DNA from 2 places in the Yersinia kristensenii genome. Region 2 is predicted to be linked to the other one. Evidence: predicted binding sites of a transcription regulator. Region 2 holds the regulator's gene; the other holds the start of a gene.

Region 1 (6,179 bases), 1.1 Mb from region 2:
ATATTCCAGCCTTATCATGACTTAATTACACAGACACTTAATCTGCGCCAGGATAACGGCCAAACCAGCGTCATCATTTCCATGCACAGCTTTACCCCGTCGTTTAAAAACATTTCACGCCCGTGGCAAGTTGGGACTTTATTTAACCGTAATCCCGAGTTTTCTCTGCAGTTGATAGCATTTTTACAGCAAGAAGGCGCATTAAATGTCGGAGTTAACCAACCTTACGCCATGACAGATGCAACCGATTTCACTTTGCCATTTCATGCAGAACAGCGCCATTTACCTTATGTAGGCATAGAAATTCGCCAGGATCTTATTACCCAACCCGATGGACAGGAACAGTGGGCAAAGCGATTGGCGAGATTGTTACCGCAAGTCTTATCTGCCTATAAGCATTCAAAATAAGTCACAATCTATTTATTAACCCAAGAAATATCTGTTTTGCGTTAATTATTTTTCTGAGTTTATGACTGGCCACTATTAATTAGTTATTATCGGTGGCTATAGTTATTTTTAATTCATCACTAATTCATTTATCACACAATATTAAGGTTGAAAATCTCGTGGAATCTAAACCTGCGCGTATCCTGATCAGTGCCTGCTTGATGGGGAAACCTGTTCGTTATAACGGCAGCGCTCTGTCTGTCCATGATGAAATTATTCAGCGCTGGCAGGATGAAGGGCGGCTGGTACTGGTTTGTCCAGAACTGGCCGCAGGAATGCCGGTGCCACGCCCACCAGCAGAAATTCAGCAAGGTAATGGCGAGGCGGTATTACAGGGGCAAGCGCGGGTGATTGAACAATGGGGTAATGATGTCAGCCGAGAATTTCTGCAAGGGGCTTATCAGGCCTTGGAATTGGCTCAAAAACATCAGTGCACATTGGCCATCCTGACTGAAGGTAGCCCATCTTGTGGCAGTAGCCGTATCTATGATGGCCATTTTAATGGCACTCAACGCGCAGGACAGGGAGTGACAACCGCTTTACTGCGCCGCCACGGGATCACGGTATTCAGTCATCTTCAACTGGAACAAGCTGATGATTTTTTGCGAAGCAGTTCGCAAATCGAGGTTGAAAATTAATCAAATGTCATAAAACCTCGCTATACTGTACGAATGTACAGTAGTGGTGTGGGATCGTATCTTTAGCCACTTAATTTTTATTAAAACCATTGAGTCGAGGTCGCGATATGACATTCAAGATAGTCGAAAAAGAATCAAAAAAGATTGTGGGAATCCGAGTTGTCGGGCCTTATCACGAGACCATTCCGAAAGGATTTGACCAACTATTATCACTTTATACCCAGCACCAAATTCCAGGAAAAGAGTGGTTAGCACTTTACTGGGATAACCCAGAAACCAATCCACCGGCTGAATTACGGGCTGATGTGTCTTTATCCGTCGCTGATGATTATGTCTTGCCAGTAGAACTTAGCGGTCAGCTAGAGTTACAGGTGATCCCTTCGGGTTTATATGCGATATATCACACCCGAGTCACGGATGATGATTACGCCAAAGCGTGGGGGGAATTATATCACCAACATCTGCCACAAAGTGGCTATCGCCCAGCCGAGGGCGCTTGTTATGAGGTTTACCTCAATGACGGCCGGAGCGACGGCTATTTTGATATCGATATCTATCAATCCGTTGAAAAAGACCAATAAACTGAGGTTTTTCAGCCGGGCTAGCTCGCTCGGCTGTTGATGGTGTCAGCGACATCGTATTTCAAGGCTCTATTATTGTCAGGAATATATTGTCAGGAACCTGCTGTCAGGAATACTTGGCTTAGCCAGTCACTGAAAATACGCACCCGTGGTGACAATTGTCGATTGCGTGGATACAGAAAAGAAACCGGCATTGGGGGCGGGGCATATTCAGGGAGAATCTCAATCAGTGTTCCGGCACGTAAATCTGACTCAATATGATAACGTGGCACCTGAATGATTCCTAATGCTAGCCGTGCGGCAGCCACAAAACTTTCCGCGCCACTAACGGATAGAATAGCCGGTAATTTCACGTTTTGCACTTCCACATCTTGAATTTCAGCTGATGAATAGGGTGGTGAACGTTGATAGGAGTGCTCTTTTTGGGCGGAGGGCTGACATTGTGTTCCGATACAAAATTCTAATGGCATCAGTCCGCCGGTCGCACTAGAACGAAATCCTATCATCTGATGCCCGGCTAACTCATTGAGAGTGAGTGGTGCTCCATGTTGTTGCAAATAGCGCGGTGCAGCACAAGTTACCTGTGGTAGCAGTGCCACGCGGCGGGCGACCATGTCACTGTCTTGCAAATTGCCGACACGCAATACACCGTCAAAGCCTTCACGGATCAAATCAACTAGCCTATCTCCTTCGCTGATAAATAATTCAATATCGGGATATTGTGCTATAAAATCAGGTAGTTGAGGTAATACAAAATGGCGAGCCAAGGTACCTTGTACATCTATCCTCAGTAAACCTCGTGGTTTAGCATTGGCAAACGCCATTTCAGCATCTTCTATATCAGCAATAATTTTCAGGCAGCGCTGGTAGTAAGCTTCCCCATCCAGTGTCGGGCTGACATGCCGAGTGGTGCGTTGCAATAAGCGGATATTCAATCGTTTTTCAAGCTGTTTAACTGCATCCGTCACACTAGAGCGCGGTAAATTTAAGTCTTGTGCGGTTTGGGTAAAACTGCGCTGTTCCACTACTCTGATAAACACGCGCATTGCATCAATTCTGTCCATGCTATTGTTCGACTTTTTCGGATAGTGTTAACGAATAATAGGTGATTATCCGAATGAGTAAAAGTGGCATGCTCTCTGTATCGGTTTCAGTGGGGCAGCTTTTGAAAACATGGCTTGAGAACGGCCCATAAACTCGTACAAATAATGAAACACACATTCAGGAGAATATTATGACGAATACCACTCAGCAGGTCGCTATTGTCACAGGCGCATCACGGGGTATTGGTGCAGCAATAGCCGAGCGTTTAGCCCAAGACGGTTATACCGTTCTGATCAATTATTCTCGGGCTGATGAGGAGGCCGAAGCCTTAGTGCGTAAAATTCAACAAGCGGGTGGAAATGCATTGAGTGCCCAAGGGGATATCAGTGATCCCGCCGCTGTAGCCCAATTATTTGCCAAAGCAGAAACCGCTTTTGGTGGCGTAGATGTCTTGGTCAATAATGCTGGAATCATGTCACTCAGCGCGATTGCCGATAGTGATGATGAACACTTTGACCGTCAGATTGCAATTAACCTGAAAGGGAGCTTTAACGGGATGCGGGAAGCCGCAAAACGCCTTAGAACGGGGGGGCGAATTGTTAATTTCTCAACCAGTGTCGTGGGGTTAAAGTTGGAAAAATATGCTGTTTATGCGGCTACCAAAGCCGCGGTTGAAACAATGACGGCAATCTTGGCAAAAGAATTGCGGGGCCGCAATATTACCGTCAATGCAGTGGCGCCAGGGCCCACCGCAACTGACCTTTTTCTTAATGGAAAATCAGCGGAGCTCATTGAAAAAATGGCAAAAATGGCACCATTGGAAAGATTGGGTACACCAGAAGATATTGCCGCAGCAGTGGCATTTTTGGTGAGCAAAGACGGTGGCTGGATCAATGGACAAGTGCTGCGTGCTAACGGTGGCTTGATTTAGCCCCATTCTGTGAAATGACGGCGAGAGGTCAGGGGGATAGCTCTGAAAGATAAGGGATAACAATTAATCGCGCTTGGCATAAAAGCGTTGATTGTCATAAAAGCGTCATTTGTCTGTTCTAGTATCCGTTGTAACCAATCAATACAAATTGTATTACTGTTTTACAACAAGGAACTCTACTGATGCAGAATCGCGTATCCACTTTGTCCGGCATAGCGCTATCTACCCTGATGCTGAGCAGCTCTCTGTTCGCACCCAATGCTGTTGCGGCAGCCACCGGTTTATATGACCGCAGCGCCCATGGTGATATCACCCAATTTGGTGGCGCTCGCCGTTTGACAGAAGATCAAACTCAGGCTCTTCGTGATTCGCTGTCCAACAAAACGGTAAAAAATGTCATTTTACTGATTGGCGATGGGATGGGGGACTCTGAGATTACTTCAGCGCGTAACTATGCCATGGGCGCGGGCGGTTTCTTTAAAGGAATAGATGCATTGCCACTGACCGGGCAGTACACCCACTACTCATTAGATAAAAAAACACAGAAACCTGATTATGTGACTGACTCAGCAGCTTCAGCTACCGCGTGGTCTTCAGGTGTGAAAACCTATAATGGCGCACTGGGTGTAGATGTGTTTGGGAAAGATCATGTCACCTTATTGGAATTGGCTAAAAAAGCAGGTAAAGCCACCGGTAACGTTTCAACGGCTGAATTGCAAGATGCGACTCCTGCGGCACAATTTGCTCATGTCACCGGTCGTAAATGTTATGGCCCGGAAGAAACTAGCGAAAAATGCAGCACCAATGCGCTGGAGAATGGCGGGCGCGGCTCCATCACCGAGCAAATGATTGAAGGACGCGCTGATGTTACATTGGGCGGTGGTTCTAAATCATTCAGTCAGCTCGCTAAAGCGGGTGAATGGAAAGACAAATCTTTGCGTGATCAAGCCCTGGCTCGCGGCTATGTGATTGTTGAAAATCTTGATGATCTGAATGCAATTAAACAGGCTGACCAACAGAAACCTCTATTGGGGCTATTCAGCCCTGGTAATATGCCCGTCCGCTGGCAGGGGCCAAAAGCCTCTTATCACGGCAATATAGATAAACCGCCGGTGGTGTGTGAAAACAATGCTGAGCGAACTAAAGATACGCCAACGTTGGCCGTGATGACGGAAAAGGCCATCGACTTGCTGAAAACCAATAAAAATGGCTTCTTCTTACAAGTTGAAGGGGCATCTATTGATAAACAAGATCATGCGGCTAATCCTTGTGGCCAGTTTGGCGAAACCGTTGATCTAGATGAAGCAGTTCAAAAAGCCTTGGAGTTTGCCCGTGCTGATGGCAATACACTGGTCATCGTGACCGCAGACCATGCCCATTCCAGCCAAATTATTGAGGCTGATGCCAAAGCTCCGGGTCTGACACAGGCATTAACCACCAAAGACGGTGCGGTAATGGCAATCAGCTATGGCAATTCTGAAGATGATTCTCAAGGCCATACCGGCACGCAATTACGCATAGCCGCTTACGGCCCACATGCGGCAAATGTTGTTGGTCTAACAGATCAAACAGATTTGTTCTTTACCATGCGCGATGCGATGGCTATTAAATAAATACCGGCCTACTTGTTGTAGATCCCAGCGCAGTAATGGCTGGGATTTTTCGTTTCTGTTATCTGCTCATCGTGTTTTCAACTCGTTTTTCAACCGCTATTGTAGTCTGGCGTTTATCAACAGAGATTGATGTGGGTTGATTAAAAAAGAAACAATGAGAATTTAATTCCATTATCTGAACACAAATTATCCACCACCCAATCTTATTATTTAATTTATTCTAATCAGACACGAAACCAGCCGAAAACATGGAGTTTATCCTGTGGTTGCAGAGTCTTTACTAGCTGATTGCATAATGAACTGGCATAATTGATTTAGTGAAGGTTTTGTCATTCTGTTCCGCCAGGTAAGCTGTTATTAACATAAAATACTGATTTATTATTTAATCTATAAATTCGACTTAAGTTAAATTTATAGATTTTATCTATGGTTTTTGGGTGTAAAAAGAATTTTTTATTAAAAATTGCCATTAAAGGCAGAATAAAAATTATTATTTTAGGATAGGGGCATATAAATCATCGTGGCGAAGAGAAAGTCTACCGGTACCGGCTGGGTTATCCTACTGATAGTTGTTTTGGGGCTGATCACCGGTATCCCGAGGGAGGTGTGGATTGCACTGAGTGCAGCTATCTTATGTCTGTATTTTGTCTGGCAAAATATCCGCAAGACTAAGATGCATACAGGCCACCCCGTTAAACCTAATAGGCAAGAGACTGCGGTGATACCGGACCTGGGTAATTATCAAATGGCCCCATCACAGTTGGAACCTGAACAAACTACTGCACCAGAAGAGGTGAATAAGAATCCTTCTGCTGGACCTAAAGGAAAACAACCCGATATCTCACGAGGTTCTCTAGCCCGTGCATCGTGGCTGCGCCCTGGTGAACTGGCCGTGGTTGCGGGAATAAACTTACCTGATGGGATG
Region 2 (6,179 bases):
AGCGGGCATGCTTCTCCCGGTTGCAATTTGGCTCTTTCTGCTTCTAAGCGGACTATTTGTTTTTCGCGTTCCAGCAAAGTTTCCAGCGTCGTCAGATGTTGTTTTTGTTGTTTATATAACTGACGTTTTTCGGCCAACTGTTGTTCGAGCAGGATGAGCTGCTGTTGCTGGCTCGCTGCTTGCTGTTGCTGTTTATCATGCAGCGCCTGAATTTGCTGCACCAATGGCGATAATGCTGCTAATTGTTGCCGCACAGGCCGTTGTTGCTGGAGCATGAAGAGTTGTTGGCGTAGCTGCGCCGAGGGATGCTGTTGTTCAAGTGCGGTCAATTGTTGCTGAATGCTGCCTGTCTGTGATTGGGCTTGTACTAATGCCGTTTGCTGCTGTTTATCTTGTTTATTCAGCGTGTCTATTTGCTGTTGTAAGGCCGTGAGTAACGTCACTTGTTGCTGTCGCTGCTGCTCACTGTCAACTGCTTGTTGTTGCTGTATTTGTAATTGACGGAACTGCTCACGCCATAAAGGCAGATTCTTTTCCCAGTGCTGATGGTGGGCATACTGATGGGTGTATTCAGTCAGTTGTTGCAGGCGCTGTTGGGTTTGCTTTAACTGTTGCTCGTTCAGCTCAAGCTGTTGTCTACCTTGCCGTTCTTTACTTTGTAACTGTTGTAATTGCGTGCCAAGCAGCATTAATGAGTGTTGCTGCTGAGCAATAAGATTATCCAGCGGAATGATTTTTTGCTCGATCAGTATTTCTTGTTCATGCTGCTCAGCTGCTTGTTGTTGGCGAGCAAGATTGGCTTGCTCCAGCGCCCGAGCCAGTGGCGTGAGTTGCGTTTGAAGTTGTTGCTGTTGCCCCGCCAGTGTAGTGATGCGCAGTTGTATTTGCTGCAAATCCTGTAGGCTGCGCGAGCGCTCATGTAATAGAGGGCGCAGCTTTTCTGCGGGCTCACTGCGGGCTAATTGTTGCAATTCAGGCTGTGCCTGGTGATATTCTTGCTCAATAAGCTTCTGTTGCTGTTGATATTCCAGTACATTTTTTTGCTGCTGCTGCCAACTGGCGAGCCAATTTATTTGGTTTTGATTTACCCGCTGTTCTGCGGAAAGCTGCTTTTCTTGTCCTTCGAGTGAGTTTAATTGTTCTGCCAGAGCTAAACGCTGCTCTTCATTTAGCAACTCAATACCATTAGCGCGTTGGTGCAATACATCTAGCGCAGTCTTAGCCAGTTTATGTTGTTCAAAGACATATTCAGAGAGCCGCCCGTAGATGTCAGTACCGGTTAACTCTTCCAGTAATTCAGCGCGGTCATTGGCATCGGCATTGAGGAAAGCAGCAAATTGCCCCTGTGACAGCATCATGGATTTGGTAAAACGGCCAAAATCCAGCCCGGTGATTGCCGCCACCATATCGAGTTTATCGCGTACTTTATCGGCCAGGATTTTGCCATTTTCGCACAGTGCTAATTCAACTTTAGGAGCTTGCAAATTCCCTTCCGGGCTATTTTTAGCGCGCCGCTGGCTCCAGAATGCCCGATAACGCGTGCCTTTTACTTCAAATTCAACTTCAGCTAGCGACTCTGCAGTATGGCGGGTCATCAGTTCATTTTGACTAGGTGTGACAGTCAAACGCGGAGTCTGGTGGTACAGCGCGAGACAAATAGCATCGAGCAGGGTGGTTTTACCTGCCCCTGTAGGGCCGGTGATAGCGAATAAACCATTGCTGGCAAAGGGTTCAGCAGTGAAATCAATCTTCCATTCGCCCTGTAGAGAATTAATGTTTTTTAGACGCAGGCTTAAAATTCTCATGCTGGTCTCTCCTCTGCGGCATCTTTATCTTGCGAGATGTCCTCAACTACCTGATTGAACATTTGGCGCATACGTTGTTGGCGGGGTTCGGCTAAATCTGCTTCTAGTGCTAACCGGCGTTCAAATACATCAGTGACACTCAGCTCATTGAGTGTTTCTTTTTCTTGCCGCTCAATGCTGTTATTGCGCTGTTCTTTACTGCGCCTCAATAACACCACTTCTACCGGAAGCTCTGCGGCTAGTGCCTGAATTCGTTTTTGAATATCAGTGAGATAGTCTTGTGTGGCAACTTCAATATCCAGCCATACCGGTAAGCCTTGATGGTCGGCAAACTCAGCCAACTGTTGCTCTATTTGCGCTAAATCGCCTTTGATTAACTGCATCGGCTGAAATTGTGGGATGAATAGCGGGGTCACTGAGACTAATGCTTGCTGGGCAAACTCCACTAAATAAACACTTTTCTCTTTACTTAACTCATCAAAACTCAAGGCGATTGGCGAGCCGCTATAGCGAATATGCTCGGTTTTAGCAACTTGCTGTGCGCGGTGAATATGGCCCAGAGCAATATAATCTGCCGGGGGAAAAGCTTGGGCTGGGAACGCATCTAATGTGCCGATGTAAATATCACGAACCGAGTCCGAGGTGGTGACCCCCACGGTGGTTAAATGTCCGGTGGCAATAATTGGTAAGGGCAGCCCTAACTCAGCGCGCAGCTCAACGGCTCGCTGATAGAGCGCTTGATAGTGAGCAGCAATTGCTTCTTGTAATGCCAGTTGCTTTTGCCCACCGGATTCTCCGGCCTGACTAGTGACTAAATCGCGTGGGCGCAAAAAGGGAATCGCGCACAGCAAGGCCGCAGGTTGCTCCTGACGGTTTTTCAAAATAATAACTTGTTGGGCTAAATCATTACCAGCACAGGCAATCACCGTGGTATTCAAATAAGAAAGCAAACCCCGAGATTCATTCAGCGTTGATACTGAATCATGATTCCCCCCCAGAACAATTAACTGGCAGTTTGTCGGCTGGAGTTCGACCACGAAGCGGTTATACAACTCACGGGCATAGCTGGGTGGGGAACCGGTATCAAAAATATCACCGGCTATAATCAGCGCATCTACCTGATTTTCTTTGATCTGTTCAATGAGCCAGTGCAGAAAGGCTTGATGTTCAGCCGCACGGCTTTTGGTGAAGAAATGCTGGCCTAAGTGCCAATCAGAGGTATGAATAATGCGCATAAATCTCCCGCTAGGGCAGGTGGTATTCCAAAGATAATGGCGCTGATTATAAACACTGCCCGCCGGATGTCGCGGCTAAAAAAAGAGTGTGAGTGAAATCTCCGAGACGCTTCGCAAACTTGAGTGCTGCATTTTGCAATTATCATGAAATTTATCACTATGCTTATTGCTTGCAAGAGCGCGATGTTTTTCATAAAAATGTCACAAAACTGACGCATAATGGCTCCCGAAATCAAATAGTGACCACTAACTTACTGGCAGGGTTGATGATGGCAAGACGCATACTGGTAGTGGAAGATGAAGCCCCAATCCGTGAGATGGTGTGCTTTGTGTTGGAACAAAATGGCTACCAACCGTTAGAAGCCGAGGATTATGACAGCGCAGTAACCCGTTTATCAGAGCCTTACCCTGATTTAGTGTTGTTGGATTGGATGTTACCGGGGGGCTCGGGGATTCAGTTTATTAAGCATATGAAACGCGAAGCTCTGACCCGGGATATCCCGGTGATGATGCTGACCGCCCGTGGTGAAGAGGAAGACAGAGTTCGCGGTTTAGAGGTGGGTGCTGATGATTATATTACTAAGCCTTTTTCACCCAAAGAACTGGTGGCGCGTATTAAAGCAGTCATGCGCCGGATATCGCCAATGGCAGTGGAAGAAGTGATTGAAATGCAAGGACTGAGTCTTGATCCCTCTTCACATCGGGTGATGTCCAATGAGCAAGCGCTGGATATGGGGCCGACCGAATTTAAATTATTGCATTTCTTTATGACCCATCCAGAGCGAGTTTATAGCCGTGAACAGTTGCTTAATTATGTCTGGGGCACTAACGTTTATGTAGAAGATCGCACCGTTGATGTGCATATTCGTCGGCTACGCAAGGCACTTGAAACTGATGGCCATGACAGAATGGTACAAACTGTCCGGGGAACCGGGTACCGCTTCTCAACGCGCTACTGAGTTTTCAGTGCCGGAGAATTCGTTGTGTTAGAACGTTTATCATGGAAAACGCTGGCTTTAGAGCTGGCTCTTTTTTGTTTGCCTGCATTACTGTTAGGTGCCTTTATCGGGTACCTTCCTTGGTTATTGCTAGTCTCAGTAGTTGCCGCGCTGGTGTGGAATTTTTATAACCAACTCAAATTATCTCACTGGCTGTGGTTGGACCGCAGCATGACTCCGCCGTCAGGGCGTTGGAGCTGGGAACCTTTATTTTATGGCTTATATCAGATGCAACTGCGAAATCGGCGGCGTCGGCGAGAATTGGCCTTACTTATCAAACGGTTCCGCAGTGGCGCAGAATCTTTACCCGATGCTGTGGTGATGACCACCATTGACGGTAACATTTTCTGGTGCAACGGTTTGGCTCAGCAATTGCTGGGGTTCCGCTGGCCGGAGGATAATGGACAGCATATTCTTAACTTATTGCGCTATCCCGAATTCAGCCAGTATTTGCAGCAGCAAGAGTTTTCCCGCCCACTGACCCTGCAACTCAATAATGGCTATTATGTTGAGTTCCGCGTCATGCCTTATTCAGAAGGGCAATTATTGATGGTCGCCCGTGATGTTACCCAGATGCGTCAGTTGGAAGGGGCTCGGCGCAATTTCTTTGCCAATGTCAGCCACGAGCTGCGCACCCCCCTGACGGTGTTACAGGGATATCTGGAAATGATGCACGACCAAGAATTGGCGGGGCCATTACGGGATAAAGCGCTGGGAACGATGCAGGAACAGACCAAGAGAATGGATGGGCTGGTCAAGCAATTATTGACGTTGTCGCGAATTGAAGCGGCTCCTAATGTAGATATGAATGAACAAGTTGATATTCCTCGGATGCTCAAGATATTACAGCATGAGGTGCAAGCGCTGAGTGGTGGGCGTCATGAAATTACTTTCCGGGTTAATGATCAACTGAAAGTATTTGGTAACGAAGACCAACTGCGCAGTGCTGTTTCTAATCTGGTCTATAACGCGGTCAATCACACGCCTGATGGCACTAAAATTGAGGTGTGTTGGCAGAAAACTGCGCAAGGGGCACAGTTTCAGGTCAGTGACAATGGGCCGGGAATTGGCCCTGAGCATGTGCCGCGCCTGACTGAGCGCTTCTACCGGGTGGATAAGGCCCGCTCAAGGCAAACGGGGGGGAGTGGATTGGGGCTGGCAATTGTAAAACATGCTCTGAGCCACCATGACGCGCGTTTGGATGTCATGAGTGAAATCGGCTTGGGGACGAGATTTATTTTTACCTTGCCGAATCGATTGATTGTTCCGACGGTTTTAACCGAGAATGCAGTCAAATCCTAAGACTGCATGGACACTAAGCTGATGAGATGGGGAAAACTGGCGCTGCTGCATGCCCTGCTCGGGTTTAGCTACGGCGTTTTAGCGCAATCTGTAGCGGTTTCACCTGCTACAGAGGTTCAATCGCCAAAGCCACATACTCTGTCCGGTAATCTTTCCAGTGTCGGTTCAGACACCTTAGCGAACTTGATGTCTTTATGGGCTGATGATTTTAATCATCATTACCCCGGCGTTAATTTGCAAATACAGGCGGCAGGTTCTTCTACTGCTCCTGCAGCATTGGCGGCAGGGGCAACTCAACTCGGCCCAATGAGCCGGCCAATGAAAGCAGCCGAAATCACTGCATTCACTCAGCGTTATGGCTATCCACCACTGGCTGTTCCCGTGGCAGTGGATGCTTTAGTGGTTTTTGTCCATCGCGATAATCCACTGAATAAAATCACTTTATCTCAGCTTGATGCTGTTTTTTCGCAAAATCGCCTGTGTGGAGCATCCCATCCGATCCAGCGCTTTGGCGAACTGGGCTTGAAAGGGCCATGGGCGGCTCGCGCTTTGCAACGCTATAGCCGAAACTCAGCTTCAGGTACCTATGGTTTCTTCAAGCAGCGAGTGCTATGTGATGGTGATTTTACAAATAATATCAATGAATTACCTGGTTCTGCTTCCGTGGTGCAAGCTGTCGCCGGTTCATTAAATGGCATGGGTTATGCCAGTATTGGTTTTCGCAACAGTGGTGTTAAACCCTTGTTATTGTCGGCGGATGGCCAGGATTATGTGATGCCGACCGCCGAGAATGTCAAAGATGGCCGCTATCCCTTATCGCGCTACCTGTATATTTATAT

The links. The regulator PhoB, encoded in region 2, activates phosphate uptake and scavenging genes when phosphate is short. The targets are predictions, from matches to a motif close to CTGTCATAAAACTGNCNNAT.
Positions count from the first base shown of each region.
Region 1: a site for PhoB is predicted at 3,733-3,752, ahead of phoA (alkaline phosphatase). Genes of this name have one in related genera too.

Region 1 covers NZ_UHIY01000001.1:3,628,132-3,634,310, reverse strand. Annotated here, with positions in the region: gene DX162_RS16615 (N-formylglutamate amidohydrolase) at 1-408, shown strand, start outside; gene DX162_RS16610 (2-thiouracil desulfurase family protein) at 567-1,085, shown strand; gene sbmC (DNA gyrase inhibitor SbmC) at 1,193-1,666, shown strand; gene DX162_RS16600 (LysR family transcriptional regulator) at 1,759-2,730, opposite strand; gene DX162_RS16595 (SDR family oxidoreductase) at 2,901-3,641, shown strand; gene phoA (alkaline phosphatase) at 3,824-5,254, shown strand; gene DX162_RS16585 (tellurite resistance TerB family protein) at 5,775-6,179, shown strand, end outside.
Region 2 covers NZ_UHIY01000001.1:2,504,164-2,510,342, forward strand. Annotated here, with positions in the region: gene DX162_RS11385 (AAA family ATPase) at 1-1,805, opposite strand, end outside; gene sbcD (exonuclease subunit SbcD) at 1,802-3,040, opposite strand; gene phoB (phosphate response regulator transcription factor PhoB) at 3,310-3,999, shown strand; gene phoR (phosphate regulon sensor histidine kinase PhoR) at 4,024-5,340, shown strand; gene DX162_RS11405 (PstS family phosphate ABC transporter substrate-binding protein) at 5,362-6,179, shown strand, end outside.